Regions from separate parts of the Pelosinus baikalensis genome, predicted to be linked through region 1. Evidence: riboswitches for the same ligand, from Rfam matches in the RefSeq annotation. Region 1 holds a riboswitch; the other holds the start of a gene.
The links. A riboswitch is a leader RNA that binds a small molecule or an ion and turns the genes downstream of it on or off. The one in region 1 is predicted to bind glycine.

Region 1 (16,232 bases):
TGCCTAGTATCAAAATTGAGAATGGCAAAATCGTAGAAATGGACGGCGTTGCTCGCAGTAATTTCGATTTTATTGAGCAATTCATTGCCGATTATGCGATTGATGTAAAGATTGCCGAAAAAGCAATGGCAATGGAAGCTAGCCAAATTGCCAAAATGCTTGTTGATGTAAATGTTTCGAGAAAAGAAGTGGTTGACATTGTGCGTGGTTTAACCGCTGCCAAACTGGTAGCTGTGTTTAATACCATGAATGTAGTAGAAATGATGATGGCTATGCAGAAAATGCGAGCTCGCAAAATTCCTTCTAACCAATGTCATATTACGAATGTAAATGATAATCCAGTTTTGATTGCTGCTGATGGTGCAGAAGCTGCATTGCGTGGCTTTGATGAAATGGAAACTACCGTTGCTGTTGTACGTTATGCCCCTTTTAATGCCTTGGCATTATTAATAGGCAGCCAAGCTGGTCGAGGTGGTACACTGATTCAATGTGCTTTGGAAGAAGCAACGGAACTAGAACTTGGTATGCGCGGTATTACTGCTTATGCAGAAACGATTTCCGTATATGGTACAGAAAATGTATTTGTTGATGGTGATGATACACCTTGGTCAAAAGCATTTCTTGCTTCAGCCTATGCTTCACGGGGCTTGAAAATGAGATTTACTTCCGGTACTGGTTCAGAAGTACAGATGGGCTACGCAGAAGGAAAATCCATGCTGTATTTGGAAATTCGCTGCATCATGCTTACCAGAGGTGCTGGAGTACAAGGTCTGCAGAATGGTTCTGTAAGTTGTATTGGCGTGCCGGCTGCTGTTCCATCGGGGATTCGCGCTGTATTGGCAGAAAACCTTTGCGCAGCGATGTTAGACATGGAAGTAGCATCCAGTAATGACCAAACCTTTACACATTCGGATATTCGCAAAACAGCCCGTACCTTAATGCAGTTCCTTCCTGGTACAGACTTTATCTGCTCGGGCTATAGCGGTACACCGAATTATGATAATATGTTTGCTGGTTCAAACTGGGATGTTGATGATTATGATGATTGGAATATCTTGCAGCGTGACTTGAAAGTAGATGGCGGTTTGCGTCCAGCTTTAGAAGAAGAAGTCATCGCAGTTCGTAATAAGGCAGCCAAAGGACTTCAGGCTGTATTTAAAGAACTAGGCTTCCCAGCAATTACCGATGAAGAAGTGGAAGCTGCAACCTATGCTCATGGCAGTAAAGATGTGCCAGCACGTAATGTAGTTGAAGATTTAAAAGCTGCTCAAGAACTAATGAGCCGCGGCATTACAGGTATCGATATCGTAAAAGCATTGGCAAAAACTGGCTTTACCGATTTGGCGGAGCATATCTTAAATATTTTAAAACAGCGTATTTCCGGAGATTATCTCCATACATCCGCGATTCTGGACAAAAACTTTAATGTTATCAGTGCGGTAAACAGCCGTAATGACTATCAAGGTCCAGGAACTGGCTACCAAATTAGTGATGAAAGATGGAATGAAATCAAAAACATCAGTCAGGCAATCAATCCGTCTGATTATGATGCTTAAGTTAGAAAGAGAGGTGTAGTGTAATGCAAATTAACGAGCAAGTGATTCGGGAAATCATTCTGCAAGTGCTGCAAGGTATGGAACAGCCTAAACCTACTACAAATACAGCAACAGCTGCTGCGACAGGACGTCCCATGACCTTAGTGGAAAAAGGGGAAGCACGTCCAGGCACAAGAGCCGATGAAGTGGTAATTGCCTTGGCTCCAGCTTTTGGAAAATATCAAAATAAAACCATTGTCAATATTCCTCACAGTGATGTATTGCGTGAAATGATCGCAGGCATTGAAGAAGAAGGGTTAACTGCCAGAGTGATAAGAGTACTGCGTACTTCTGACGTTGCTTTTGATGCTCATGATGGTACTAAGCTAAGCGGATCTGGAATTGCGATTGGTATACAATCCAGAGGGACAACGGTAATTCATCAGAAAGATTTGCCGCCACTTAGTAATCTGGAACTTTTCTCCCAATCTCCTTTACTTGATTTGCCAGCCTATCGTGCCATTGGGCGTAATGCGGCAAAATATGCAAAGGGTGAATCCCCTGTGCCAGTACCAACGAAAAATGATCAAATGGCGAGACCTAAGTTTCAGGCAAAAGCAGCCGTATTGCACATAAAAGAAACCGAACATGTAATTCAAGGCGCTAAGCCAGTCGAAATCGAAGTAAAATTTAACTAAGCGGAGGTGATTGATATGTCTCAAGAAAAAATGATTGAAGATATGGTTCGTGAAGTATTAAAATCCATGACTAAAGGCAGTGCACCAGCAGCACAAACAGCGCAAGCTGCTCCAAGAGTGGCTACCCAAGGATTAAATCCGGATCGTGACTATCCTTTAGCTACCAAAAGACCGGAGTTATTAAAATCTCCTACAGGGAAGAAACTTTCAGATATTACTTTAGCAAATGTGTTAAATGGTGATGTTAAACCTCAAGATGTGCGTATTGCTCCAGAAACATTACGTATGCAAGGCGAAATCGCAGATGGTGTTGGCAGAACGCAGTTTGGTGATAATTTGCGCCGGGCTGCTGAATTAACGGCCATTCCTGATGAACGAATACTGCAAATTTACAACGCTCTTCGTCCTTATCGGTCCACTAGAGCAGAATTAATAGCCATTGCAGATGAATTAGATACGAAATACAATGCAAAAATAAATGCCGCTTTTGTGAGAGAGGCTGCAGGAGTATACGAACGGCGTAATCGTCTCAGAGCGGAGTAAGGTGGAATTTTCATGGCTATAATTGCAGGTGTAGATATTGGGAATTCTACAACAGAAGTTTGCTTGGCTGCAATGGAATCAGCAAAGGTAACAAAGTTTTATACCAGTAGTATTGTCAAGACTACAGGCATAAAAGGTACGTTGGCAAATATTCCAGGCATTGTCATTGCTTTAGAAGAAGCGTTGAAAAAAGCTGGAATGACAATGGCGGACTTGTCTGAAATCAGGTTGAATGAAGCAACACCTGTAATTGGTGACTTGGCAATGGAAACCATTACCGAAACAATTATTACAGAATCCACAATGATTGGACATAACCCATCTACCCCAGGCGGTGTAGGCTTAGGTGTTGGGCAGACCGTTTCCTTCAGTCAGCTGGAAAGCCTTACGTCTGGTGAAAAAGTGATTTGTGTCATCCCGGAAAACATTGATTTTGAAGATGCTGCTCGCGTTCTGAATCAAGCATTAGCACGAGGGATTGACCTTCAGGGAGTCATTGTACGGCAAGATGATGCAGTACTTATTGCAAATCGTTTGCAGAAAATAATACCCGTAGTGGATGAAGTAACAATGATTGAAAAGGTTCCTATTGGGATGCTGGCAGCTGTAGAAGTGGCAGAGCCGGGACAAACCATTAGAACCTTATCAAACCCCTACGGAATCGCCACAGTATTTGAATTATCAGCTGGCGATACAAAGATGGTGGTACCCATTGCTCGTGCCTTAATTGGCAATCGCTCAGCGGTTGTTGTGCGTACCCCCCAAGGTGATGTAAAAGCACGAACCATCCCTGCAGGATTTATCACCATCTTTGGGTCAAAGGGTAAAGCTGATATTGATGTTGAATCTGGGGCTGGGAAAATTATGGAAACGGTGGAAAGAGTGCAGCCAGTTCTTGATGTGCAAGGCGAAGCTGGCACTCATGTAAGTGGAATGTTAGAAAGGGTTCGCCAGGTTATGAGTGAGCTTACAGAGCAGCACCTTGGCGATATGAAAATACAAGATATTCTGGCTGTTGATACCTTTGTACCGCAAAAAGTACAAGGCGGTTTAGCAGGAGAATTTGCTCTGGAAAATGCCGTGGCTTTAGCGGCTATGGTAAAAACAAGCCGCCTTCCCATGGAACAAATTGCGAATCAATTGAGAAGTAATTTGGGTGTAGGCGTGGTCATTGCAGGGGTTGAGGCAAATATGGCGATTCGCGGGGCATTAACAACTCCCGGTACAGATAAGCCCTTGGCAATCCTTGATATGGGCGGCGGATCAACAGATGCGGCTATTATCACGAGGGACGAACGTGTATTGTCCATCCATTTGGCTGGTGCTGGTGATATGGTTACCATGCTGATCAATTCTGAACTGGGATTAAATGATTTCGATCTGGCAGAGGATATTAAAAAATATCCATTGGCTAAAGTCGAAAGTTTATATCATATCAGGCTGGAAGATGGAACCGTTCGTTTTTATGAACAGCACCTTCCGCCACAGGTTTTTTCTCGTGTGGTAATTCTAAAAGATGGCGAAATGGTTCCAATCCCCAGCTCTCATCCTTTGGATAAGATTCGTCACATAAGGCGAGAGGCTAAAAAACGCGTTTTCGTAACAAATGCAATTCGGTCTTTAAGCTGCGTGGCACCTACAGGCAATATTCGCCATATTGAGTTTGTTGTACTAGTCGGGGGATCTGCCATGGATTTTGAAGTAGGAGATATGGTGACCGATGCATTGGCTGAATATAGCATTGTATGCGGACGAGGAAATATTAGAGGTTCCGAAGGTTCACGCAATGCAGTAGCTACTGGACTGGTACTGTCATATCTTGACAGAGAGGCGTGATGCTATGCTGCCAGATCAAAATAAACCTTGTATCCTCATCTATTTAGCTCCTCACCCAAGCGGTGAAGAGAAGTTACGAGAAGTACAAGCGGGAATGGAAGAAGAGGGAATACCTTATACTGTAGTGCAAAGTAATGAAACAAATGCCGCAGCACTATCTTATGAAGGGGCTTCTAAGTCAAAACTGGGAGTCGGAGTCGGAATTGGACTAGAAGACCTGTGCATTCATTATGTCAAGCTGCCTGCCCAAAAACCGCTCTTTTCCTTACAAGAAGCCGGAAGTCCTGTCCAGTGGCGGCATTTTGGCTATAATGCCGCACGTTTAGTAAAAGGAATTCCTTTTAAAGATCGACCGTCAAAAAATGAAAGCTATGAAACAAATCATCGGGATGACTTATACCAGGTAGTCTACCGTATTGTCCAAAAGGTTCTTCAAGAAAGTGCACAAGGCCATGGGGAGGTGAAAGCATGGTCCAAAACGCTTTAGGTCTCATTGAAATCGTTGGGTTAGCTGCAGCATTGGAAGCCGCTGATGCGGCACTGAAAGCAGCCAATGTACAGTTAATTGGTTATGAGATGACAAAAGGTGGCGGAATGGTGGTTATTAAATTGACTGGCAACGTTGGTGCAGTCTCAGCTGCTATTCAAGCTGGTAAAGCAGCTGGCAGTAAGGTCAATAAGGTATTCGCTACTCATATTATACCTAGACCGCATGACACGTTGTCTGGCATTGTAACAACCAAGGATACAGTAGGATTCAAAGAAAAAAAGAGTTTGGTAGAAAAAGAAAAATCTGAAGAAATTCAGAAGGATAAAGAGATTGTTGCAGTAGATGAACTGCAGTTAGAAGTGCAAGAGGAAATCGAAACAGCAGAAAAAAAAAAGATAGAGCCGAGTGAACAATTGCCAATTACAGCACAACCCAAAAAAATATCCGGTTATTGTAACATTTGCGGCGATCCTGCTTGCCCTAGAGTTAAGGGTGACCCTAAAATAACTTGTATTCATTATGATAGAAATAATAAGGAGGCGGAATAATATGCGCGGAGAAGCTTTAGGAATGGTAGAAACAAAAGGTTTAGTAGGTGCAATAGAAGCTGCAGATGCAATGGTTAAGGCGGCTAATGTAATATTAGTGGGTTATGAAAAAATTGGATCTGGTTTGGTGACTGTTTTAGTACGTGGTGATGTAGGAGCAGTAAAAGCAGCTACTGATACAGGAGCTGCAGCAGCTCAAAGAGTTGGTGAACTGATTTCAGTTCATGTGATTCCACGTCCTCATACCGATATTGAGAAAATTCTTCCTAAAATTGACGAATCTTTATAAATAGTTACGATTCATCAGAGAGTTTTAATTCCAGGTAATCGTAGCTTCACTAGGACAATGTCAACTTTAAACTGTAAGTATATACAGAATTAGGGTTGATGCAGTACTAAGACTTCCACTTGCGAAAGATGGAAGTCTTAGAGTGATTTAACGGTTTTTGAATAAAAGTAGAAAAATAGGTGGATTGAGGTGTGATAGTGGAAAAGAATATATTGGATGAAGTCGTAAAACAAGTCATGCAGGCTCTGGAAAAGACTACCTCACTAGAGACAAGAAGTATGGACATTCCTGTGGGAGTATCGAACCGTCACATCCACCTCTCTGCTGAGCATATTGAAATATTGTTTGGTGCTGGTCATACCTTAACGCGGCAAAAAGATCTAAAACAAGTTGGTGAATTTGCTGCAGCGGAAACGGTCACTATGGTAGGACCAAAAGGTGTCATTCGAGGTGTGCGGGTTTTAGGACCTGTGCGCAAGACAACACAAGCTGAAATATCCCGTACCGACGGATTTAGTCTTGGTGTTGTGCCGCCTTTACGTGATTCAGGTGATATTGAACAATCAGCGAGTATAACGATTGTTGGTACTCAGGGTTCAGTTACTTTATCAGAAGGTTTGATCTGTGCAACCAGACATATTCACATGCATACAGATGATGCTCGGCATTTTGGTGTTTCAGATGGAGAGCGTGTATGGGTCGAGACTAGTGGAACTAGATCGACAATATTAAAGAATGTGCTAGTGCGTGTAAAGCCTGATTTTTGCTTGGAATTTCATATTGATACGGATGAGGCAAATGCCACTGGTCTAAAAAGTGGCGACGTGGTAACCCTAGCTCGACGCCGGGAGGTGTAACATGGATAATGAAGAAATGGTGCAGCTTGTTACAAAGGAAATTTTGCGTCAATTGCAACAAAATCCTGTTACCCAGGAACAATACCTTCCATCTCAACATAAGGCTTTAATTATTTTCACTGGTGGAACCATTGGATTTGAACAAGGTTTAGTCGAAATTAAAAAATTACAGGGCCTTTGTTTTGCGGTAACAGCAGTTTTATCTGCATCTGCTGAACAAATCTTGGGAATTGAAAGAGTAACAGAGGCACTGGGCAGTCACATTGACATTGTTACTGCCCATTCGCCGTATCCAGGAAAGACATTGCGGGAAGCGGATATTGTGATCATTCCTGTACTCACTCAAAATACAGCAGCGAAGGTAGCCCATACCTTATCCGATACCATGGTTTCAACGCTGATTCTGCAAGGCTTAATGATGGGAAAACCGGTAGTTGCAGCATATAATGCTGCTGATCCTTTGGACAGCTGGCGGGCGCAATATACTATGGGCAACTCATCCCCAGGTCTTATAAAAGCCTTGCAGGGAAATCTGCAGAAATTAGCAGACTTTGGTATGGAACTCGTTCCTGTGGACAGCATCGCAAAAGTCAGTCAAGAACGATTATGCCAAGAAGAGCAGATGAAAGTGAATCATACAGCGGATCCGGCAGTAAGTAAGCCAGCTCATAAAAAGGCAGTGCTGGATGCAGCTGCAATACAGACTGCTGCACAAAATGGTACGAAGAGTATCACGGTTCCCAAAGGGACTATTCTAACACCACTGGCTAGGGATGTCGCCCGAGAATACGGTGTAGAGCTTGTGCAGGGGTAAAGTCAAAATGATAATATCGAGTTAAATACAGCTTTACTCGAGGAGTAGTGTATGATGAAAGTATATACAAAAACGGGAGATGAAGGACAAACCAGTTTGCTGAGTAAGCAGCGAGTATATAAGGATAGTTTACGGGTAGAGGCTTATGGAACAGTAGATGAAGCAACTTCTGCTATGGGCTTAGGCAAGTCTTTAATTCATCATTCACCTTGGGCCGTTAACATGCTTGATTCTGTTCAGAAAGAGTTAATTGCCTTAAATGCAGACTTGGCAACGGAATCGTTAGAAGTTGCTGACTACCGTATTACAGAAGCACATGTTGCCGGACTTGAGTCGATGATTGACCTGTTAGAGCAAAAGCGCATTCCTCAAAACTATTTTATAACGCCTGGCACTTGTTCTGCCAGTGCAGCACTGGATCTGGCACGAACAATGGTACGGCGGGCAGAACGTTGTGTTATTCGTCTGAAAAGAGAAGAAAAAGTAACTGTACCAGTATCCTTATATTTAAACCGCCTTTCCGATTTCTTATATGTTTTAGCACGATGTGTAGAGCAAGAGGAAGTCATACTGACTGTTAAGAGCAAGGTATTAGCAGCATTAGAAGGTGAAAAATCACAGAATAAAGCAGAAGAACACGTAAGTGTATTAGGAAAAGCAAAACAACTGATCGCAGCAGCGGAACAAAAAGCAGCAGAAATAGGAGTACCCATGGTAATTGCGGTAGTCGATGCAGGGGGAAATCTGGTAGCACAGCATCGTATGGATGGTGCCTTGCTAGGAAGTATTTCGATAGCCCTTGATAAAGCCTACACTGCTCTTGCCTTAAAAATGTCTACAGAAGAAGTTGCTTCTGTAGTAACGCCAGGACAGCCACTCTTTGGTTTAAATACATCAAATAATGGTAGATTTATCACTTTTGGCGGTGGATTTCCTCTTGTTGCTGGAGGAAATGTAATTGGCGGGTTAGGTGTAAGCGGTGGTACAGTTGAGGAAGATATAACAGTTGCTAGGGCCGCTCTAGCTGCTAGATGTACTTAGTACATTGTGTCACCTAAAGCAATGGTAATTTTGCAGTCTTTTTCCGCCCTGCTTCGTTGGCGTCACCTTACAGATTCTCGATCTGATCGGATCCTCCGCCTCGCTGGCCGAAAAAATCCTTGCAAACTTATCCAATGTTTAAATGACTCAATATACTAATAGGAGGAGATTATATGAGTATTGATCAAGCTCTAATTGAGAAAATAACATTAGAAATTTTAACAAAAATGCAAACCGGAGCAAAGGCAGCTCCAGCTGGTTATGGTGACGGAATTTTTGAAACGGTTGATGAAGCCGTGGCTGCAGCCCGCAAAGCATATCAAGAGTTAAAGACTCTATCTTTAGAAAAAAGAGAAGTACTCATCAAAGCAATGCGAGATGTAGCCTATGAAAATGCCACAATTCTGGCGCAAATGGCTGTAGACGAATCCGGTATGGGAAGAGTATCTGATAAAATTATCAAGAATCAAGTAGCTGCGCTTAAAACACCTGGCACAGAAGATCTAACTACCCAGGCTTGGAGCGGTGACAACGGTTTAACATTAATTGAAATGGGACCTTATGGTGTCATTGGCGCCATTACCCCTACCACGAATCCAACAGAAACGGTTATCTGCAATGGAATTGGCATGATTGCTGCGGGGAATACTGTATTCTTCAACCCACATCCTACTGCAAAAAATACATCCATAAAGATTATCACACTGTTGAATCAAGCCATCGTGAAAGCAGGTGGTCCAAATAACCTATTAACTTCAGTGGCAAATCCTTCCATCAAGGCAGCTAATGAAATGATGAAACATCCAGGAATCAATATGTTAGTAGCAACAGGTGGTCCTGGAGTCGTTAAGGCAGTCTTATCGTCTGGTAAGAAAGCCATTGGTGCAGGGGCTGGCAATCCTCCTGTCATCGTAGATGAAACTGCAGATATTGAAAAGGCAGCTCGGGATATTGTTGCAGGATGCTCCTTTGATAATAACTTGCCTTGCATCGCAGAAAAAGAAGTAATTGCCATAGGATCGATTGCAGATCGATTGATTACCTACATGCAAAAATATGGTGCATATCTGATTTCAGGATCCAATATTGATCGCCTGCTTGACGTTATCATGACAGTGCAGGAAGAAAAGATAGCAGAAGGCTGCACCGATAAGCCGAAAAGAAGCTATGGTATTAATAAAGATTATGTTGGTAAAGATGCAAAATATCTACTAAGCAAAATTGGTATTGATGTACCGGATAGTGTGCGAGTTGTTCTATGCGAAACACCAGCAGATCATCCTTTTGTTATTGAAGAGCTAATGATGCCTGTATTACCAGTAGTGCAGGTAAAAGACATTGATGAAGCCATTGAAGTGGCTGTAAGAGTAGAGCATGGCAATCGCCATACGGCAGCGATGCACTCTAAAAACGTTGATCACTTAACCCGATTTGCTAGAGCCGTTGAAACGACCATCTTTGTCAAGAATGCTCCTTCCTATGCAGGAATTGGAGTAGGTGGAGAAGGCTTTACCAGCTTTACTCTTGCTGGTCCAACAGGTGAAGGAATAACCTCACCACGCAGCTTTACTCGGCAAAGACGATGCGTTCTCGTTGATGCTTTTTCCATTGTCTAATTGAAAAATTCTTGCTTCAGATGGAGTCTTTACTCCATCTGAAGCTGGGGTGTACTTATCTTTCAGACTTAGTCGCTCTAGTGCTTCCAATTGTATAAAGGGGAGTCTTAGAGCGATTTAGTCAGTGGATAGATGAAAGTTTGGGAGCTGATAGAAAATGCGTGACGAGATTGTCGCCGCGGTAAAAGCAGCAGGTGTAGTGGGTGCTGGCGGAGCTGGTTTTCCTACCCATGTTAAAATCAACGCTGCTGTTGAATTTGTGATTGTTAATGGTGCGGAATGCGAACCCTTATTAAGAGCTCATCAGCATATCATGGCAGCAGAAAGTACGAAGATGGTTCTAGGCTTGAAAACAGTGATGCTAGCCACTGGTGCAAAACGCGGTTATATTGGTTTAAAACGTAAGTATGAAGAAGCCACAAAAAACCTCCAGGCTGCTATAAAAGAGATAGGTGAGCAGGAAATTGATTTGTTCTTTTTACCTGACATTTATCCAGCAGGAGATGAACAAGTACTTGTTCATGAAGTCACGGGCCGAATTGTACCTGAAGGCGGTATACCTCTCCACGTAGGAGTGGTAGTGGCTAATGTTGAGACCCTAATCAATATTGCAGACGCTTTAAAAGGCCAAGGCGTAACGGATAAATATGTTACAGTTGGCGGTGCCGTGGCCAAACCAATCACATTAAAAGTGCCCATTGGTATGAAAGTACAGGAACTGATTGCTTTGGCAGGGGGAGCACTTGTGAACCCTTATGCGATCATTGACGGTGGTCCGATGATGGGAAAATTAATTACCGCAGATGCATCAGTTACCAAAACTACAGGAGGCATCTTGGTCTTACCTATAGATCATTCCTTAATTACACAAAAAAATACAACATGGCAGATGATTGCCAATCGGGCGAAGGCAGTATGCTGTAATTGTTTAGCCTGTACCGATGTTTGTCCGCGCCACCTGTTAGGTCATAGTTTAGAACCTCATCGTATCATGCAGGCGATTGGTAAAGGGCAGGTAGGTGAGTCAGCTATTTTTTCTCGTGCTTTGTTGTGTTCAGAATGTGGTGCATGTGATACCTTTGGCTGTTCCATGGGTTTATCTCCCCGCAGAGTGAATGCAGAGTTGAAAAAGCAATTGGGAAAAGCCGGGATAAAAAATCCTCATAACAATAAACCACAGCAGGCTCTGTCAACCCGTATAAATCGTTTAATTCCTACCAAACGTTTGACAGCACGTCTTGGTATTGCTCAATATGATGTAAAAGCACCACTGAGTGCAAACGAAGTGGTTGCAAAAGAAGTTACGTTGCCTCTCTCTCAGCATATTGGAGCGCCAGCCTTACCAATTGTTAAAGTAGGAGATACGGTTAAAAAAGGTGATTTAATTGGAACTATACCTGAAGGCGCAGCGGTAGGAGCTAATTTACATGCCAGTATATCAGGAGAGATCTGTAGGGTAGACACTAGTATTGGTATCCGGGCGGTTTAGGATAACAGGGGGGACATAAAAATGAAGCGTGCTATTGGTCTATTAGAATTAAAAAATATTACCAGAGGTCTTTTAGCAGCAGATGCCATGCTAAAGGCAGCTAACGTAGAGATCCTCATGGCACAAGCCATGTGCCCTGGCAAGTATGTTGTCATGGTTGCAGGTGATGTAGGAGCCGTCCAAAGCGCAGTCAGAAGTGGATCGGCAGTAAGCGGCGCTGAAAATGTTGTGGATGAATTTATACTTCCTAATTTGCATGACAGTATTTTCCCAGCATTGTCAGGCTGTACCGAAGTCAAAGAAGTAAGATCCCTGGGGGTAATTGAAAGCTATTCCGTAGCGTCCGCGATTATTGCAGCAGATACGGCAGTAAAAGCTTCCAATGTGGAATTGATTGAAGTTCGCCTGGCAAGAGGAATGGGCGGCAAAGCTATGGTGACACTAACTGGCGACGTAGGAGCGGTAACCGCTGCCATTAAGGCTGGCAGCAATGCCATACATGACAGCGGATTCTTAGTCGATCAACTCGTATTGCCAGCACCTCACAGTGCTTTACATAAAGTCTTGTTTTAATAGTAATTCCAGTAAATTAAAGATCATGCCTTGACTGGAAATTTCAAAGGGGTACAGACTTCGTAGAAAAAGATGATTGTGGGACAAGGAACTAGTCCCTATATCCAGAGATGGCTGTAAAAGAGTGGCATAATTTGATTAAAAGCTTAATAAAATAAATTGTAGAAATGATTAATTCTCACAAGTATTGACAGATTAAAAGCATTCATCTATACTGAAAAATATAACATTGAAAATTCCGATTATTAAAAATTTAATAATCTTCCATGTGAGGGATGCGGGAGAGATCTGGTTTCAGGCGCCGAAGGAGCAAAGGCAATAAACTCTCAGGCAAAAGGACCGTATTCTAATGGAACTCTGGAAAGATCGCTATGCGGCACCCAAGGAGTAACCGAGATATTCGGGATTCTCTGGAGGTAAATAAGACAGAGGCCAACTACGTTGGTTTCTGTCTTATTTTTCGGTCTGGGATTAACTACATACGGAATGATGGTTGCGGGAGAGAACGCTTAACTAGCGTCACCGAAGGAGCAAAGCTTTGTTCAAACTCTCAGGTAAAAAAACCGTAACTGGACCGAACTCTGGAGAGTACACTTCGTAAGCGAAAGTGTCGCCGATGGGGAGCCCCGCTGCGGGCGAATCTCTCAGGTAAAAGGACAGAGAACAAGAGTGAGTTTTCACTCTTATTCTCTGTCCTTTTTAATGTATTAAAGAAAGATTGGAGTGGTTTTCATGGCAGTAAAACAGACACCGCTTTATGAGACGCATTTGCGGTATGGTGGCAGAATAGTTGAGTTTGGCGGTTGGTCTCTCCCGGTCCAGTACACTGGAATCAAGAATGAACATCAGGCCGTCAGAACAAAAGCAGGGTTATTTGACGTATCCCATATGGGGGAAGTAGTAGTTAATGGACCAGATGCACTTGTCTTTCTGCAAAGGTTAGTAACCAACGATGTATCCAAACTGGAAAGAAATCAAATACTCTACACACCCATGTGCTATAAGCATGGGGGAACGGTAGACGATCTATTAGTTTACAAAAAAGATGCTGATCATTATCTCCTAGTTATTAATGCAGCAAACATTGAAAAAGATTGGAATTGGATGCGGGAGAATGCCGAAGAATTTGACGTTAAGCTTACCAATATCTCAAATGAAACGGCTCAGATCGCTCTGCAAGGACCATTATCAGAAATGATTTTATCGAAATTGACTGATGTACCACTTTCAGAACTGAAATATTACTGGTTTATGCCTGAAATCGATGTTGTTGGCAAAAAAGTATTATTATCGAGAACTGGATATACGGGAGAAGATGGATTTGAAATTTACTGCAGCCCAGATGATGCTACATATTTATGGGATACAATCATGGAAGTTGGGTGCCCCCTTGGATTGCTTCCCGCTGGTTTAGGTTGTCGTGACACATTGAGATTTGAAGTTTGTTTTCCTTTATATGGCCACGAACTCTCGGTCGACATTTCGCCCATTGAGGCAGGAATCGGAATGTTTGTAAAGCTTGATAAAGAGGAATTTAACGGACAAGGAACGCTTCAAGAACAGAAAACCAATGGACCAAAACGCAGAATAGTCGGTTTTGAAATGGTTGATCGTGGAGTAGCACGGGCTGAATATCCGATTTTGGTAGAGGGCAGCTATGTTGGAGTGGTAACGACAGGAACTTATGCTCCATCCCTTGATAAGAACCTTGGTTTGGGTATAATTCAAGCTGAATACGCAAAGGTTGGACAAAAAATAGATATTGAAATTCGCGGCAAAAATGTGTCTGCCCAAGTCATTTCCAAACCATTTTATAAAAGAGAGGGGAAGTAAAATGAATATTCCAAAAGAACTAAAGTACTCCAAGGATCACGAATGGGTCAAGGTAGAAGGGAAAGTTGCTATCATTGGGGTAACTGATTTTGCTCAATCGCAGTTAGGTGATGTCGTTTTTGTAGAATTGCCAGATGAGTCAGGTACAGTGAAAGTGGGGGATGGTTTTTCTGTCATTGAGTCAGTAAAGGCAGTATCGGATATTTATGCGCCGGTCTCCGGAAAAATTGTAAAAGTGAACCAAGCTCTTACTGATACTCCCGACCTGATCAATCAAGAACCTTATGGTGAAGGTTGGATTGTTGTTATTGAAATGTCTGACAGCAGTGAATTAGATGATCTTTTAGATAGCGACGCATATGCTCAGTTGGTGGCGGAGGGAGGACACTAGAAATGGCTTGGAGTTATCTTCCTCATACAAAAGCTGATAGACGTGAGATGCTAGATGCTGTTGGCGTCGATTCAGTGGAAAAATTATTTGAAGACGTACCAGCCGATTTGCGAATGACCAGGACATTAAAGTTGCCGCCAGCCCTGCCTGAACAGGGTTTAGTTAAACATCTCAAAGCACTGGCAAAAGCGAATGCCAATCTTCAAGAATTAACCTGCTTTCTAGGTGCAGGAGCTTATGACCATTATATTCCCAGTGTAGTTCATCATATCATTGGACGCTCTGAATTTTACACTGCCTACACGCAATATCAGCCAGAGATTTCCCAGGGCTATTTGCAGGCGTTATGGGAATACCAATCAATGATCTGTGAGATTACAGGTATGGAAGTGGCTAATGCCTCCATGTATGATGGCGGTACCGCTGTTGCTGAAGCCGCTATGATGGCGTGTGCCAGTTCTAAGAAAACGGCAATTGTAATGGCCGAGGCCGTCCATCCCCATTATCGGGAGACATTTCTGACCTATGCCAAGGATAAAAAGATTGAACTTAAACTGGCGCCATATAGCGATGGCTTGACTGATTTAAACAAGATGCCCCAGATGATAGATGATTCGACAGCGGCTGTTGTCGTGCAATTTCCTAATTTCTTTGGCTGCATTGAGGATTTGAAAAGAATCGCAGAAATGGCCCACGCTAAGGGAGCATATCTGATTGCTGTTGTTGATCCTATTTCTATGGGGCTTCTAGAATCTCCCGGTGCGCTAGGTGCAGATATCGTAGTCGGAGAAGGTCAAGGTTTGGGAATTTCAATATCTTTTGGCGGTCCATATCTCGGTTTCTTTGCAACAACGGAAAAGCTCATGAGAAAAATGCCTGGTCGAATTGTCGGTCAGACAGTAGACAACAGAGGCAATCGTGGTTTTGTACTGACGCTTCAAGCTCGTGAACAACATATTCGGCGTGAAAAAGCTACCTCCAATATTTGCTCCAACGAAGCACTTTGCGCTTTGACATCTGCTGTTTATATGAGTACTTTGGGCAAAGCTGGTTTACAGGAGATTGCAGCACAATGCATTCAAAAAGCCCATTATGCATATCGTTCACTGACAAGTTTAAAAGGATGTGAACCTGTATTCTCGGGAGCGTTCTTTAAAGAATTCGCTGTCAGGCTGAATAAACCAGTTTCCCAAATTAATAAAAAATTGTTGGCTAAAGGAATCTTAGGAGGACTGGATCTTAGTAAATACTATCCTGAACTTGAAAACTGCATGCTCGTCTGTGTTACTGAAAAACGTAGCAAAGAAGAGATAGACGGGTTGGTTCGTGAAATGGGGGAAGTGTTATGAAAACAAAACAGTCGACTATATTCGAAATCAGCAAGCCTGGGCGTTTTGCCTTAGATCTGCCAAAAAGTGACGTTCCCACTTATGAGATTGAAACACTTGTACCAGCTAACCTCCTAAGATCAAAATACGCGGAACTTCCGGAGGTAAGCCAACCAGATGTAATGAGGCATTATACCGCCCTCTCAAATCGAAACTTTGGTGTTGACTCGGGATTTTATCCCCTTGGTTCATGTACGATGAAGTATAATCCTAAAGTGAATGAAGATGTTTGCCGGTATCCGGGCTTTGCAGATATTCATCCTTTGCAGGATGTTGAGTCAATGCAAGGTG
Region 2 (16,232 bases), on a different contig from region 1:
AAGGGTAAAGGATTTATCATTTACCTGGTAAATTAAAAATTCTGTCGCATGCCCAAAATGTTGATCTACTAATTTTCCATGCTTAGAGGTAACTGCAATCTTATATTCTTTACCAATCTGCTTAGCCAGAAAAACGGATTTTTCTGGTTCTGGCTTGGTCATACGAAACTCATTAGACCTGTCATTGCCTAAGAGTCCAACTGCATCAGCCCGGCACTGCTTACAGTGTCTCATCTGCTGCATTTGAAGCTGACAGAGATCTCTCATTTCATTAATTTCTTTCATGCTGGTTTGCGGAAATTTTTCAAACGCACTTCCGGGAGCAGGAATCAGCGGCATGATGTTCGTGATAAAAACCCCTAATTCTTTCATTTTCTTTACGACTTCCGGAATATGATGATCATTGATTCCTTTTACCATGACAATATTGATTTTAACCAGTACACCATGCTCTACCAGATAGGCAATGCCTTTCAATTGATTTTGAATCATCAATTCAGCGCCAGCTACTCCTGTATAGCTTTTGCCCTCATAATTCACAACTTTATAAAGCCGCGCCCCAATGTTAGGATCAAGACAATTCACCGTAACGGTAATATGCTTTATGCCCAGTTCTACAAGCTCTGCTGCATAGTAAGGCAGCATTAAACCATTGGTTGACAAGCAAAATATAATATCCTCACCTTTTGCCTTAATTAATTCAATGGATTTTCTTGTAACATCCCAATTTGCCAAAGCGTCTCCAGGACCGGCAATCCCTACTACACTTAAATTTTCAATATTTTCTTTGACCCAGGAAAATTTTTGGCTGGCAAGCTCTGGTGTCAGCACTTCACTCGTTACTCCTGGTCGGCTTTCATTTACACAGTCAAATTTACGATTGCAATAATTACAGCTGATATTGCACTGGGGTGCCACTGGCAAATGCATCCGCGCATATTTATGATGGGCATCCGCATTATAACAGGGATGTTTGCTCTCTTCCATATCCTTCACCTCAATTTCCCCTAGCATTGCAGGGTATTTTTACTTACTACGAGCCAGCTACCCTTGCTGATAGAATTTTTCATACATAGAGCTTCGATATGATTTATATTTGTTTTCCAGCAGGGTATTGGTGATGCGATCCAACAACATCATTGTACCCGTATAACCTACAGATAAAAGTCGCTGTCCTCCTACCCGATCATGAATGGGAAACCCCAGTCTCACGAGAGGAATATCACCTTTTTCTGTAAGATATCGACCATCGGAAGGACCAATTCCAATATTGACTTTTCCTTCCTTACTGGCAGCTAAGATATGAGAGAAATCTGTTTCAATTAATATCTTACTTTGTTCTACGCACTCAGCTACTGCTGCTGTTACTAATTGATTGAACTTCCCGATTTGACTGCCTGTAGCCACAACTGCTGGGAAAACGCCATTTTCTACACAAATTTTGGTTACCGCATAGACCATTTCCGGCTCACCAAAAATAACACTTCTTCCTTGAAAATTATATTTATGAGAGTCAATCATCCCATCTAACAAACGTCCACGCTCTTGTTTAATACTTTCCGGAACATTCTTTCCAGTAATTTCTACTAAGGTATTGATAAATGCATCTGTACTTTCCACACCCATGGGTATGGCTATATTGTATAAAGGAATACCAAATTCTTCTTCCAAATATTTTCCTGGAGAAATCCCATCCTCTATGGTTATTCCCATTTGGATGGTCGCTACAGCCCCGCCCATAGATCGTATATCCGTTATTTTAGTCCCGCCATTGCTCATCTTGGTATAAGGTTTTGCAAAAGGGCGATCCAGGGTATCGGAAAAATCAGGATATAATACATATTCAATTTGCATGAGAGCTAACATACGCTTTATTTCACGAATATCAGCAGGACTGATGTTGGGAATAATAATATTTATTTTGTTATTTTTTTCTACAGCTTCCGTTAGCTGCATCAATATTCTTTTTAGAGTAAAAAAATAACCTTCAAAGTGACTTCCGCCATAGCCAGGCGTGGAAGCCGTAACAATCGGAAACTCTTCCATCTCTTTATCAATGAGATATTGACCCGTAATTCTCTCAATATCTTCACCAATGGTTTCTGCTAAGCAAGTCGTTACAATACCAATCAAAGCGGGATGATATACCTTCCTAATATTGTCCAAAGCTTGTCTAAGATTCTTTTCCCCGCCGTATATGGTGCCTTTTTCATTTAAAGAAGAAGATCCTACATCAACAGGCTCGTTAAAATGTTCGGCAATATGCCTGCGCATGTAGGTACTACAGCCTTGGGACCCATGAACAATAACCATGGACTGTTCGATTCCCTTTAATGCTAATATGCCGCCCATTGGCATGCACATATTGCAGGGATTCTCATTCACATTCCGAAAAGGCACATTCTCTTTGTTTTTTTCAGCCATGGTTCGCCACCCCGCTTTTCATTCCCAATGCATTAAGACTCTTCCATACAGGAGAACAGACGGTAGAATATACTTCTTCAGCAAAATTAATGGCACCCTCAAAACCGCTTAAAGGATGTTTGCGATCATGATTATGATCAATAAAGGCAATCCCCAATTTATAGGCCAAAGGCCGTTCTTTTACTCCGCCTACTAGTAGATTAGCACCCTTTTCCATCATGAATTTTTCCAGTTCAGCAGGATTCGCATCATCTAGAATCACCGTACCGTCATCCACTAACTCATTCATGATTTCATATTCCTCTTTTCTGCCGGTTTGCGTACCAATCATCACTACATCAATACCAATTTCCCTAAATTGCTTAATCAGAGAAATAGCCTTAAATCCTCCACCAACAAAAATGGCAGCCTTCTTGCCTTCCAGCTTAGTCCGATAGCCTTTGATAATGTCTTCTACTCTAGCAGTTTCTTTAGCAATCAACTCCTCTGCCTTAACAATCATAGACTCTTCTCCTAAAGCAGCCGCAATATTGCGCAATGAGGTGGCCGTATCCTCAATACCTAAAAAGGATATTTGAATATAAGGAATCTGGTAGAGTTCTTCCATTTTTCCCGCAAGATAGATCATCGATCCAGCACACTGTATGATGTTTAGCTTGGCCTTAGGGGCTGATTTCAAGGCTGTATAATGCGAATCACCCGTAAATGTAACGTTTAATTCTACCCCCATCTGCCGTAAATAATTTTGAATGATCCAAGCTTCCCCAGCCAGATTAAAATCACCTAAATAGTTAATACTATTGTTCTTTTCGATTACTGCAGGCGCAGAGGGTTTTATCAAACGAAGCAACGCATCTCCTGCTGCCCTGTAGCCTGCAGATTTATTACCAATAAATCCGCTTGACTCTACTGGTATCACTTCAATATTATGTCTTCGAGAGGCGGCGCTGCAAATGGCTTCCAAGTCATCACCAATTACGCCGACAATACAGGTTGAATATACAAATACTAGTTTTGCCTGATATTTATTCACCAGTCCATCAATTGCTGCTGCTAATTTTTTTGCGCCGCCAAAAATAATGTCCTGCTCTTTCAAATCGGTAGAAAAGCTATTGCGATATAATTCAGCACCACTACTCAGGCTGCCGCGAATATCCCAGGTATAAGTGGCACAGCCAATTGGTCCATGTACCAAATGTATGGCATCTGTAATTGGATTGAGCACGACTCTGGCTCCACAATACACACAAGCCCTTTGGCTTACACAGCCGGCAGAACTGTCCGTATCACATTTAAGCTGTTTCTTATTCTTACCTTTCGTAACAATAAACTCATCTCGTTCTGTAATGCTTCCTGCAAGATCTTCAGCCATAGTACATCTCACTCCTCTCCTAAAAACTGTGCCAAAAAAATGGTTTACTAAAACAGCTAAAAAATTGAACCACAAAGGCGCAAAGGACACAAAGGGGACTATTTATATATTTATGTTCGTCTTTGTGTGCCGCACCAGCGGCATTGTGCCTTTGTGGTTCAATCATTAAAGATATTACAAAAAGTCTGCTTACATTACCAATTCAAAGTCTTCATCTTTGGCATCTCTGTCTGCTCTGTCTAACAGGGCGTTACTAATCATCTCAATCAGTCTCATGGCACCATGATAACCAACAATCGGCAAGTAAGAATGAACACTTCTATCTAAAATTGGGAACCCGACTCGCATAAAAGGAACATCTTCCGCCCGGGCAATATATTTTCCATAGGTATTGCCAATCAATAGATCTACAGGCTGATTTTTAATCCATTGGTGCAAGGTAAATAAATCTCCTGCACTTTTCACATTAGCCTCAATCCCAGCACCTTTCAGCATACTATTAATGTCATCTTCAAAGCTTCCTGCTGCAGAATTGGAAGAACCACCTGGCGTCCCCGTCAGCACATGAAGAGGAACCATTCCTAAGCTTAATACAAACTCTGTTAAACCCGTTACAATATCAGGATCGCCAAAGATCGCTACGGTTTTCCCATGAAAATGGAAATGAGTGTCGGTCATAATATCAACCAGCTGACCTCGTTCTATTTCTATTTCTTTTGGAATTTCGCGGGCAAAGCTATTACGCAAGGTCATTAATAACGCATCCGTAGCTTTGATTCCAATGGGTGTTTTAAGGGTAGCTACAGGAACTTTGTATTCTTTGTTTAAAAGATCAGCGGGATCACTGGAGGCAAAGCGACCAAGGGCCAGAGTGATCTGAGAGTTTCCTGTATCCTTTAACTGTTCCACAGTTGTACCACCCTCAGGATACATCTCAAATTCTCCCGTCATCGGTGAATCCACGACTCCTGATGTATCAGGGAACATAATATATTCAATGCCCATGCTTTCTACCAAGCGTTTTATTTCCCGCATATCTCCAGGATTGACGAAGCCAGGAATAATATTGGCTTGTTCTTTTTTCTCTGGCGACGTACTTTCTGCTAAATAGCTAACCATCGCTTTTGTCATATTGGAGAACCCTGTGATATGGGACCCAACATAACTAGGAGTGTTCGCATGAATTACCAGTTTCCCCTCAGCCACTTCCGCTGTTTTTATAATACTGGAAACATCATCGCCAATGGTTTCTGTTAAACAAGTAGTGTGTATGGCCATAACATCCGGTTTATAGATGTGAAAAACATTTTGTATCGATGCTTTTAAGTTAGCACCACCGCCAAATACGGATGATCCTTCTGTAAAACAGCTAGTGGAAGCCATAACGGGATCACGGAAATGACGAGTTAAATGCATACGATGGTAAGAGCAGCACCCTTGTGATCCATGGCTATGAGGCAAACATTTGTGAATCCCCAGAGCAGCATACATAGCGCCAATTGGCTGACAAGTCTTAGCAGGGTTAATAATACCGCCACTTTTACGTTCGGTTATATCTTTTGGTGTACAATCTAACATACTATGCCACTCCTTCCTCAGTTACTGATCCTTCTAGTAAAGGTTGATTTTTCCATGGTGGGGTTATAAAATTCCAAGTTGGTGAGGCAAATCCCATACTGATATCTTCAGCGAATTTGACAGCACCATTAAAACCAGCATAAGGTCCGCTGTAATCATAGGAATGTAATTGTTTCGAGTTAATACCCATTTTTTGAATGACATATTTATCCTTGATCCCGGAAGTGAAAATGTCTGGTTTCAATGCTTTTATAAATTCTTCTGTTTCAAAATGATTTAAGTCATCAACAATGATGCTGCCATCTTTCATGTCAAAGCGCATGCCTTTATACTGACCTAAAGGTATTTTGGCTTTTAATTTTTCCAGTTTTTCTGGTGATACTTTCAAACGGAAGCGTTTTTCATCAGCTTCTGCTGTATAGTGAGGAATGTTTTTACTATCTGCATCTGTTTTAATGGTAGGAATCACTTCACGACCTTCATAATCATCCCGATGAGCAAACTCATATCCGGCTAATAAGGTCTCAATGCCTAGTTCACTAAATAAATTTTGGAAATGATGACCCCGGGATCCGCCAACAAAACAAAAGGCTGTTTTCCCTTCACAAATCTTTTTATATTGGTCAAATATCGGCTCAATTCTTGCCAATTCGCTAGCAATTACCGCCTCTGTCTTCAAGGTCAGTTCTTTGTCATCAAAATAAAGAGCCATGTTGCGCAAGGATTCAATTGTCCCTTGGATTCCGATAAAGTTAACCTTAAGCCAAGGTGTACCATATTTGGTTTCTAGCATCTCAGCAATATAGTTAATGGAGCGGTGACATTGCACCAAGTTAAGTTCTGCAGTATGAGCATTTTTAATTGCTTCATAAGACCCATCCCCTGTCATAACCGATACTACATGATAGCCGATTTCTTTGAGGATACGCTCTACTTCCCAGCCATCGCCACCGATGTTGTATTCCCCGAGAAGATTAATCGGGAACTTAGCAGGAGCTTGTTCTTGGTCCCCAGTACCAATTACCTTTTCCATTAAAATGTTATTGGCAATATGATGACCTGCGGATTGACTAACCCCTTTATAGCCTTCACAACTAAAAGACAGTACTTGCACTCCATGCTTTGCTTCTGCCGCTTTAGCAACAGCGCCCATATCATCACCAATCAATCCTACAGGACAGGTAGCAGAAAGAGTAATGGCCTTAGGATGAAAGATTTCCATAACTTCATCAATTACCTTAGCCAGTTTCTTTTCCCCACCAAAAACAATATCACTTTCTTGCATATCCGTAGATATGCAGTAATTAATAAAATTCTGTTTTGGATCGTCGGATTTCGCTTTATTCCTCCGTGTATTCCACGCATAATAGCCACAACCAATTGGCCCATGGACAATATGCACCATATCCTTAATCGGGCCTAAAACAACGCCCTTACAACCAGCATACGCACAGCCTCTGTTGGTGATAATACCAGGAATGGTCCGGGTATTGGCTTCAATTTGCTGACTTTCTACATCCGATCTTTTAATGAATATATGTTTTTTGCGATTTTTTTGCACTTTAGCTGGATATTGGTCTAATATCTCCTGAAGTTTTGCTTCATTCATTCCCATATTCCCTTACCTCCCTTATACTGCACTTTCTCCTGTTTCCCCAGTACGAACCCGAATGGCATCCATTACTGGTAAAACAAAAATCTTGCCGTCACCAACGTTATTACAAGTCTTATTCGCCTGAATGATTGCCTCTACAATCTTTGCCACATCCTCATCATGGGCAAGAATGGTAAATAATCTTCGAGGGAATAAACTAGTACCCACTAAAAAATCAGTTATTAGTTTTTCTGCTTCCCCTGTTTGATCCTCTCCAGCCATAAGAAGGAGTTCTTTTTTTCTTTCCAAAATTAATGTTGGATTGCTTACTATCTTACCGCGGCCTTCTACTTTAAAAGCTGTAAAACCAGCTACGCCAGCTTCCACTAAGGCTTTTTTAGTAGCGCCTGTTTTGTTCATACGCACTACGGCGAGAATTTCTTTCATCCTGATCCCTCCTTCTTATAGACTTGGGATTCCACTAGAGATGGTATACGCTTCTTCAATGGAACTTATGAAAATTTTACCGTCACCATAAGCACCTTGCTCGCTGGTTTTGGCATATTTTAAGATCAACCGAACCATCTCTTCTTTATCCTCATCACGGATCGCCATCATTAACAACGCTTTAGGAATTTCATCATAGATGATTCCCGATATTTTAATACCTTTTTGCTTGCCGCGACCGACTACATCCACAACTGTTGCTGCATGGAAACCAGCTCTTGATAATTCTGCCAATACTTCATCTTTTTTTTCTGGTCTGATAATGGCTCTAACTAATAACATATTGTTTCCTCCAATATATTTTTTTTGTCTTTGAGGCTAACTACATATCCATAAACCCATGTTCCATCATGATTTCTTCCAATCTGTCTTGTGTCATTGGTTTAGGAATAACAAACATTGTATTACCGTCAATGGCTTTCGCTAATGCACGGTACTCGTCAGCCTGTCCTGATTCCGGATCAAAGTCAACAACTGTCTTTTTATTAATTTCGGCACGTTGGACCAAATTGTCACGAGGGACGAAATAGATCAATTGGGAGCCAATTTCTTCAGCAAAAGCTTTTAATAGCTCATACTCTTTATCAACTTTACGGCTGTTGCAAATAATGCCGCCAAGTCTTACTTTACCGTTTACTGCGTATTTTTGAATACCTTTGGCAATGTTATTCGCTGCATAAAGGGCCATCAATTCACCAGAAGCAACGATGTAAATTTCTTCTGCTTTACCTTCGCGAATCGGCATTGCAAAACCACCGCATACAACGTCACCCAGTACATCATAAAATACATAATCAAGATCTGGTGTATAAGCACCCAGGGATTCAAGCATATTAATAGAGGTGATGATACCACGGCCGGCGCAGCCTACACCTGGCTCTGGACCGCCTGATTCAACGCACATGGTACCGAGATAACCAGGCTTTAAAATATCATCTAAATCAATATCATCGCCTTCATCACGTAAGGTATCCAATACTGTTTTTTGACATAATCCATGAAGTAATAAGCGAGTGGAGTCAGCCTTAGGATCACAGCCTACTACCATAATGTGCTTACCAGCCTCTGCTAAGGCACCTACTGTATTTTGAGTTGTGGTGGATTTACCAATACCACCTTTACCATATATCGCAATCTGTCTCATAATAAAAACCTCCCTATATTGCAAACAATTTTTTCTCCATTACACATTTACTAAGGATTTAACCCCTAATCTTCATTCCCTAATCTTTGTAGTTGAAAAGTATATTTTATTCACTTATAATAAAGATTAGGTACATCGAATAAGCCCTGGTGTCTGTTGGGGAATGTAAAGATTGCCGCGCTTTATGGATACCGCAAATATCCATAAAGCATTTTTCTTTTTGGACAATTGCACACATATACTATAGAACCACCTCCTTAAAAACACAGATGGGCTTATAAACGAAAGTGCGTTTATAAGCCCCATTGCTCATGTACTTATTTTTTTCTGGTAAAAGGCAAAAAGCTCACAAGGGTTTTTTAAACCACTCGTAAGCTTCATTGCTTCCTGCCTATTAACTTGAGCTGAGTATAGCACATATTATTTAGTGACGCAATACCCTTTTAAAATAGTCGAAATATTAAAATTAAACCTTCCGCACCCACTATACTCAACTAAAAATAATACTGAAAAATCAACATATATACCGGAATAACCACTATGGCTAATATTGTTGTTACCGTAGTCATGATTGCAGCATACTCTGCATCTCCTTGATAGGATTTAGCCACAATAGCAGTCTGGGTCATAACAGGCAGCATGGCTTGGATAATAAACACTTTTTTCATTAAGAGAGGCAAAGGCATAACATAAGTGATTGCCATAACAATCAATGGTGAAATAACAAACCGCCCCAGAAGAATAGCTATCATATCTTTGCTTATCTTAATATTACTCAGCTTTACACCATATATAGCAATACCAATAAAAAGCATGGATAAAGGTGTTGTCATGCTCCCAAGATATTTGCAGGTATCGAGAATAAATTGAGGCAAACTGATATCACATAAGATAAGGACCATAGCCAGCAAGAACCCTAACAGAGGGGGAGAAAACACTTTTTTTATTACCTCAACGGCAGAGACCTTATCTTTACCTGATGTGCCATCGTTGCGAATACCGCTTGCTCCAATGGTCCAAAATAAAGAAGTATTGGCAATATAATATAGCAAAACATAAGGAACACTTTGTTCGCCAAACAATGCCAAATTGACTGGCAAACCAATAAAAATAGTATTTGAAACAAAGAACATGGATCTAAATGTTCCCTGCCGATTAGATTTTACTCTCAAAAGCTTAGAAACTGCATATCCAACTGCATAACAGACCAACATGGAAGAATAGGGTACAATTAGCCCCGTCGCCAAATGCAGCAGCCCGTCTTTATTAAAAGTATTCATCAAATTCCATATCATATAAGTAGGCAATGCTACATTGGTAATGATACGGGAAAATAATTGAGAAGCCTCTTCATTAAACCATCCTTTACCCGTAAGAACATATCCTGTAATAATCATTAAAACAATGCTAAAGATGCTTTCAATTGTGTGAAAAATAATCATAAACTATAAACTCCTAATCATCCATGAAATACACTAGTCAGAAAAATGCTGCGCGTCCTTTAAAACATATAAAACAGAATCGAACCATAGAAGCGCAGAGAACACTGAGAAAAGATCCATAGGGTTAAAAACCTCCGTGCTCTCTGCGATCTCTGTGTCCTCTGTGTTTATCGTTCTCTTTAAGAAACTTATCTTTCTAGACTTAAGTACCTTATGCTAAAGCTGCTAAAGCCGCTTTTACTATGGCCTCTGCTTCTGAGGAATGACCGATTGGGGCAGCAACATCTATACCGTCTTTTACAAAATTGCCGTAATATCGATTCTGTTCCTGCTCGAGTTTCTTCTCAGAAAGATATGTATATCCTAAACTCTTCATATGCTCTACCACTTGCTGGGCAGCGTCTATTTGAGTAGAATAGTTCGGGACAGTCTCATCGAAATTCTCTCGCAATTTCAAACTCACCATTTCGCTTTCTTTTACCAATGGGACATATACGCCACCAGATTGTTCGACATCAGCTGTTGTTCCTAACCATTTCACCGCAAGCTCTGCACTAAATTGCAGCAGGTGTTTTAACCAGATAAAACCCATCACCTTTACTGCTACTTCAATATCCAAATCCCTTCCTGGATTCATACCAATACCATTTTCTTTCATTGTACTATTCCTCCATTATATTAATTGAAGTGCTGCCTTCGCTAGTTGATCCGCTTGTTCATTATATTTGTCACCGGAATGAGCTTTTACCTTTACGAATACAACCTCCAATTGCTTCGCGACCTGATCATAATATTGTTTATATTTCTTAGTTCCTTCCTGCTTGGCCTCCCATGCATTAGTACACCATTTTTCGATTCCCTCGTAGTCATGATAAATAACAACGGTGCGCACCCCTTGCTCTAACGCATAGGTCATAGCAATTTTGGCACCCATGGTTTCTCCCGCTACATTGCGCATACCAGCAAGTTCCGGATCATTTCCTTTCTGACTAAACGTAATCTCTGCTCCTTTCCACAATATTACAACCCCAGCAGAATATTCTTTGGTTGCAGTATTGTAACTGCCGTCAACATAGGCAAGCATCATATCATCAGGAGGCTGCTCTATCACCAAAGGCGATACTGCCTTTACTCCTCCTGCTAAGTATGCTCTTGCCTCTTCCTCTGTTTTAAAGCTCTTATATTCAGCTCCGGAATACCCCTTGATTTGCTCCTGACACTGAGGCCAGGTATAGAATAAACCAACTGTGCGTCCTTTCCTAACAGCATATACCTTCTTTTGTTTATCTGACATATCCTCTCTTTAACCATCCTTACATTTTTATTAACAAAAAATCTCACCTTGGCCGGCAAGCTTGTCCCAAAAGACAATACAGTGCCACCAGCACTATAAACTCATTCATTATCTTTCTATTTTATGCCTTTCTATTTAGAAAAAGCAAGCAATAATCAAAATAGATTGTGCCAAGATACTTATAGCATCTTGGCACTCTATTATGAATAACTTTCCCACGCATTCTCTTACTCAGTACGAGTAGAGCACATGGGAGCAGTTAGCTGGGTAAATACATTCAGATTGGGCTGCCCTAAGCTGATTCCATTCGTTAGGCGATTGGAATGAAACGAAATGATGACACTTGTAATTTTTGCCAAGCCGCTAGGTGTTGGAATCCCTCGCAGAGGATTATAATCCAGCGGAGCAACATAATAGCTCAGAGTTCCATTACTATTTACAATTAAGCGATTGGGATCAAAACCATCGGAAGTATACACCACTCCTAAAGGAGCCGCAGGCCAGACACCTCGATCCGTTACAAAGAACACCGTATATACGCCAAGGGGGATTAAACCTTGGGCCGATATTTGAATATGCCCTTCATTTCCTCTGCCACAAATTTCACCTGTAGCGGTGGCCTGCAGCCAAAATGACAAAGCAATAGCAGGCGGCCGATTGGCTGACAATGTTTCAAATATAAGATCACAGCAGCCATCGCAATATTTTGATTTTCTATCCTCTTCCACACTATCCCTCCTTAATGAAAATACTATATAAAGTTTAACAGATCAAACTTTTTGCTTTATATCTTTTATATATGGTATGCCTCTAATAGAAGAAATGTGAAAAAAAACAGAATTATTTCATACGTCCTTATATTGAAAAAAGACCATGCTATCAATGCATGATCTTTTCCCAGTTCTTAGACAATCTTAATTACCGATGGTGAAATACAATGATCGATTTACTAAGGTTTAACAGTTGCTTTAAACACTTGTTTGCCATCTTTCATTTCAATAATTACAACACTTTTTACTGCATCATGAGTAGCATTTAATGTTGTGCTCCCTGTTATTGCTGGATAGTCTTTTGTCCCAGCCAAAGCTTCACGAATTTTTTCAGGATCAAGGCTATTGGCGCGTTTAATGGCATCAATAATGATATTTGCCGCATCATAGCCCAGTACAGCCATCGCATCCGGCACTTGACCATATTCTTTTTTATACGCTTCTACAAAAGCTTGAGAAGTAGCACTGGTATCATCCACAGAATAATGGTTGGTAAAATAGGTATTATTTAGTGCTGCGCTAGTTCCAACCTCCACTAGTTTTGGTGAATCCCAGCCGTCTCCCCCTAGAATTGGCACCGTAATACCAATTTCCCGAGCTTGTTTCACAATTTTTCCTACTTCTTCATAATAGCCGGGTATATAAATAATTTCAGCATTTAACGCTTTTATTTTGGTTAAGATGGTCTTAAAATCCTGATCTTTTTGCAAATATGCTTCTTCCGCTAAAATACTCCCGCCGCCTTTTATATAGGCCTCTTTGAAGAAGGTAGATAATCCTTTACTATAATCACTGCTGTTATCTACTAACATGACAGCCTTATTCAAATGCAGCGTGTTCAACGCAAAATTTGCCCCCACTGTGCCTTGAAAAGGATCGATAAAACACACGCGGAAAGTATAATTTTTAACTTTACCACTTGCTTCGTCCTCTGTTACCTTAGGATTTGTCGCACCTACAGCAACAAAGGGAACTTTAGTCGCCTCTGCCACACTAGAGGTGGCAATTGCGTTAGAGCTCGCAAAAATACCCGTTACTGCCACAACTTTATCCTGAGATGCAAGCTTGGTCATCGCATTGGCTGACTCAGAAGGTTCACTTTTATTATCAGCAATCACAGCCTGAATTTGCTTTCCAAGAATACCGCCTTTCGCATTGGCCTCTTTAATTGCCATTTTGGCACCATTGGCAGATGAGGTACCCATGGTTGCATTACCACCAGTCATTTCATTCAAAACACCAATTTTAATATCCTTGGAAGCAGAATCACCACAACCTGTCAACATTCCTGCTAATACTAAAACCACTAAAGATACCACCACAAGTTTCAAACCCGAATTTCTCATATCATCGTCTCCCTTTTTAATCATGTAACTGCACAAAATACATCTTTAATGTACTCTGGATTCTTCTTAAGGCAAAGACAAGTCAGACTAGGTGAGAGTGATTCTTTTGATGCTTTTTTCAGTGAAAAATAAGCATCAAAAAACAAAGAGTCAAATCACTTAGTGATTTGACTCTGGATAAACAAATGAATACGCTAAAAGCGTTTTCAGCATCACAATATAAAGAGATCTAAATCATCCCTGTATATTACGAATTTGTCTCTGTCCTTTTGCCTGAGAGATTTGTCAGCAATATGATTGCTGTGTTTCACCTTCGGCGCCCTGTATAAGAGTCTCTCCAGAGTCCCGTCCATTTACGGTTCTACTCGGTGGTCCGAGTGCCTGAGAGTTTTACTCCTTCGGCGGGCTATTAAGCCACTCTCCCGCAAACTTCATTCGGAAAACATATGTAGTTGTAGCAAGTACATTTGCTGTAAGTATTATTATAAAACAACACATCAAATAATTCAATAGTAAATAAGTAAGTTTTTTCAGCATCTTTGTCTTTTTTTCTATTCTGGCTGAACATATAAAACAGAATCGAACCACACCAGGAACAGAGAACACAGAGATAGATGGCAAAAGGCCGCCTCAATTTTATATTGAGGCGGCCTCTTTTCATTGGCTAGCGTTTTACTTCAACTTTAGCCATCTTTTCGTAATATTTTACTAAACTGCCATGATCCCCATCGCCCATGCCATCCACTTTAAGAGCCTGCATCATTTCCATAACAGCTGCAGTAAGAGGCAATGGAACGCCCATATCATGGGATGTTTCCAATACATTCGCTAAATCTTTAATATGAAGGTTTATACGAAATCCTGGATCAAATTTACGATCCATCATAAGAGGTGCTTTGGCATCAAGAACCGTACTTCCAGCTAAACCACCGCGAATTGCCTGGTACACTAAATCCGGTTCTACTCCTGCTTTACTGGCTAACACTAATGCCTCTGAAACTGCTGCAATATTAAGGGCAACAATGACCTGATTGGCAAGTTTCGTCACGTTTCCTGCACCCACTTCACCAGTCCGTACAACAGAACCAGCCATGGCTTTCATTATAGGATAGCAGGTATCAAATACTTCTTGCTTGCCACCAACCATTACAGACATGGTACCATCAATCGCTTTAGGTTCACCGCCGCTCACAGGAGCATCTAACATATCTACGCCTTTTTCAGCAAGTTTCGCTGCCAATTCCCGGCTCACCAAAGGAGCGATGGAACTCATATCAATGAAGGTAGTGCCTTTTTTTGCTCCCTCTAATATACCATTTTCACCTAAAACCACTTCTTTTACATGAGGCGAGTTTGGCAGCATAGTGATGATAATATCCGCCTGCTGGGCTACTGCTTTTGCAGTGGCAGCACTCTTGGCTCCCGCTGCGACCACTTCATCTACTGCAGCTTGATTCCTATCCACGACAATAAGTTCATAGCCTGCCTTAAGTAAGTTTTTACTCATAGGCTTACCCATGATTCCTAGTCCAATAAATCCAATTTTCATTTTCTTGACTCCTTCATTTTTCAATTTACGGTTACCAATAACCTATCCTTGTCTCTGCCTCTAGCGAACCAGGCAAGGACGTTTATTATCAAACTTCCAGTTTGGAATCAAATACTGCATCGCCATAGCATCATCCCGTGCACCTAAGCAATTTTCCACATAGAGTTTGTGTGCTTTCTCAATCTGCACCATATCTACTTCAACTCCAAGACCTGGCTTATCAGGAACAGCTACCATTCCACCAACTATTTTTAATGGCTCTTTGGTCAAACGTTCTTGACCTTCCTGCCAAATCCAGTGAGTATCTAGAGCTGCGATTTTACCAGGCGCAGCGGCTCCCACATGGGTAAACATTGCCAGAGAAATGTCAAAGTGATTATTAGAATGGGATCCCCACGTTAATCCCCATTCATGGCACATCTGGGCAACTCGCACTGAACCTTGCATGGTCCAGAAGTGAGGATCAGCTAAAGGAATATCCACTGAATGTAACTGAATGGTATGCCCCATCTGACGCCAATCAGTGGCAATCATATTGGTAGCAGTTGGCAGTCCTGTCGCCCTCCGAAACTCAGCCATTACTTCACGCCCAGAATACCCATTCTCAGCTCCACAAGGATCTTCAGCGTAAGCTAATACATGATGCTTATTGCTGCATAACCGAATTGCTTCGTTCAAAGACCATGCACCATTCGGATCAATGGTAATTCGTGCCTTTGGGAAACGCTCAGCCAACGCCGTAACCGCTTCAATCTCTTGATCGCCGCTTAGTACACCGCCTTTTAGCTTAAAGTCATTAAAACCGTAAAGCTCATGAGTAGCTTCAACCAGCCGGACAACAGCTTCTGGAGTTAACACCTCCTCATGGCGCAGTCGGTACCAATCATTTTTTGCATCCTGATTACTCAAATACGGTAGATCGGTCTTGGTGCGGTCGCCAACGTAGAACAGATACCCCAGCATTTCCACTTCCTTGCGCTGCTGCCCTTGACCAAGCAATGCAGCAACGGGCACGCCTAGAAATTTGCCTACCAAATCCAGTAGTGCAGCTTCCAAGGCCGTGACAACATGAATGGCAATGCGCAAATCGAAAGTTTGCAACCCTCGTCCAGCCGAATCTCGATCTGCAAAACTCCGTCTTACGGTATTAAGAATATTGTTATAAACACCAATTGATTTGCCAATGACCAACTCTCGCGCATCTTCCAACGT

Region 2: it holds a riboswitch for glycine, as region 1 does, so the genes downstream of both, LMF89_RS16835 (ABC transporter substrate-binding protein) here and gcvT (glycine cleavage system aminomethyltransferase GcvT) in region 1, are expected to answer to the same signal.

The regions. Positions count from the first base shown of each region.
Region 1 covers NZ_JAJHJB010000035.1:25,303-41,534, reverse strand. Annotated here, with positions in the region: gene LMF89_RS19535 (propanediol/glycerol family dehydratase large subunit) at 1-1,556, shown strand, start outside; gene LMF89_RS19530 (propanediol/glycerol family dehydratase medium subunit) at 1,580-2,233, shown strand; gene LMF89_RS19525 (diol dehydratase small subunit) at 2,249-2,776, shown strand; gene LMF89_RS19520 (diol dehydratase reactivase subunit alpha) at 2,789-4,612, shown strand; gene LMF89_RS19515 (glycerol dehydratase reactivase beta/small subunit family protein) at 4,617-5,099, shown strand; gene LMF89_RS26075 (BMC domain-containing protein) at 5,081-5,650, shown strand; gene eutM (ethanolamine utilization microcompartment protein EutM) at 5,652-5,939, shown strand; gene pduL (phosphate propanoyltransferase) at 6,131-6,796, shown strand; gene LMF89_RS19495 (flavoprotein) at 6,798-7,610, shown strand; gene LMF89_RS19490 (cob(I)yrinic acid a,c-diamide adenosyltransferase) at 7,662-8,651, shown strand; gene LMF89_RS19485 (aldehyde dehydrogenase family protein) at 8,825-10,267, shown strand; gene LMF89_RS19480 (SLBB domain-containing protein) at 10,425-11,756, shown strand; gene LMF89_RS19475 (BMC domain-containing protein) at 11,778-12,329, shown strand; glycine riboswitch at 12,598-12,681, shown strand; glycine riboswitch at 12,685-12,760, shown strand; glycine riboswitch at 12,816-12,905, shown strand; glycine riboswitch at 12,909-12,991, shown strand; gene gcvT (glycine cleavage system aminomethyltransferase GcvT) at 13,062-14,162, shown strand; gene gcvH (glycine cleavage system protein GcvH) at 14,164-14,553, shown strand; gene gcvPA (aminomethyl-transferring glycine dehydrogenase subunit GcvPA) at 14,556-15,902, shown strand; gene gcvPB (aminomethyl-transferring glycine dehydrogenase subunit GcvPB) at 15,899-16,232, shown strand, end outside.
Region 2 covers NZ_JAJHJB010000026.1:33,039-49,270, forward strand. Annotated here, with positions in the region: gene nifB (nitrogenase cofactor biosynthesis protein NifB) at 1-987, opposite strand, end outside; gene LMF89_RS16780 (nitrogenase component 1) at 1,045-2,424, opposite strand; gene nifE (nitrogenase iron-molybdenum cofactor biosynthesis protein NifE) at 2,417-3,796, opposite strand; gene nifK (nitrogenase molybdenum-iron protein subunit beta) at 3,986-5,374, opposite strand; gene nifD (nitrogenase molybdenum-iron protein alpha chain) at 5,376-6,989, opposite strand; gene LMF89_RS16800 (P-II family nitrogen regulator) at 7,005-7,415, opposite strand; gene LMF89_RS16805 (P-II family nitrogen regulator) at 7,431-7,757, opposite strand; gene nifH (nitrogenase iron protein) at 7,798-8,619, opposite strand; gene LMF89_RS16815 (AEC family transporter) at 9,114-10,061, opposite strand; gene LMF89_RS16820 (BC1872 family protein) at 10,273-10,719, opposite strand; gene LMF89_RS16825 (ribonuclease H1 domain-containing protein) at 10,735-11,355, opposite strand; gene LMF89_RS16830 (hypothetical protein) at 11,583-12,083, opposite strand; gene LMF89_RS16835 (ABC transporter substrate-binding protein) at 12,305-13,471, opposite strand; glycine riboswitch at 13,723-13,822, opposite strand; glycine riboswitch at 13,831-13,906, opposite strand; gene garR (2-hydroxy-3-oxopropionate reductase) at 14,136-15,044, opposite strand; gene gudD (glucarate dehydratase) at 15,081-16,232, opposite strand, start outside.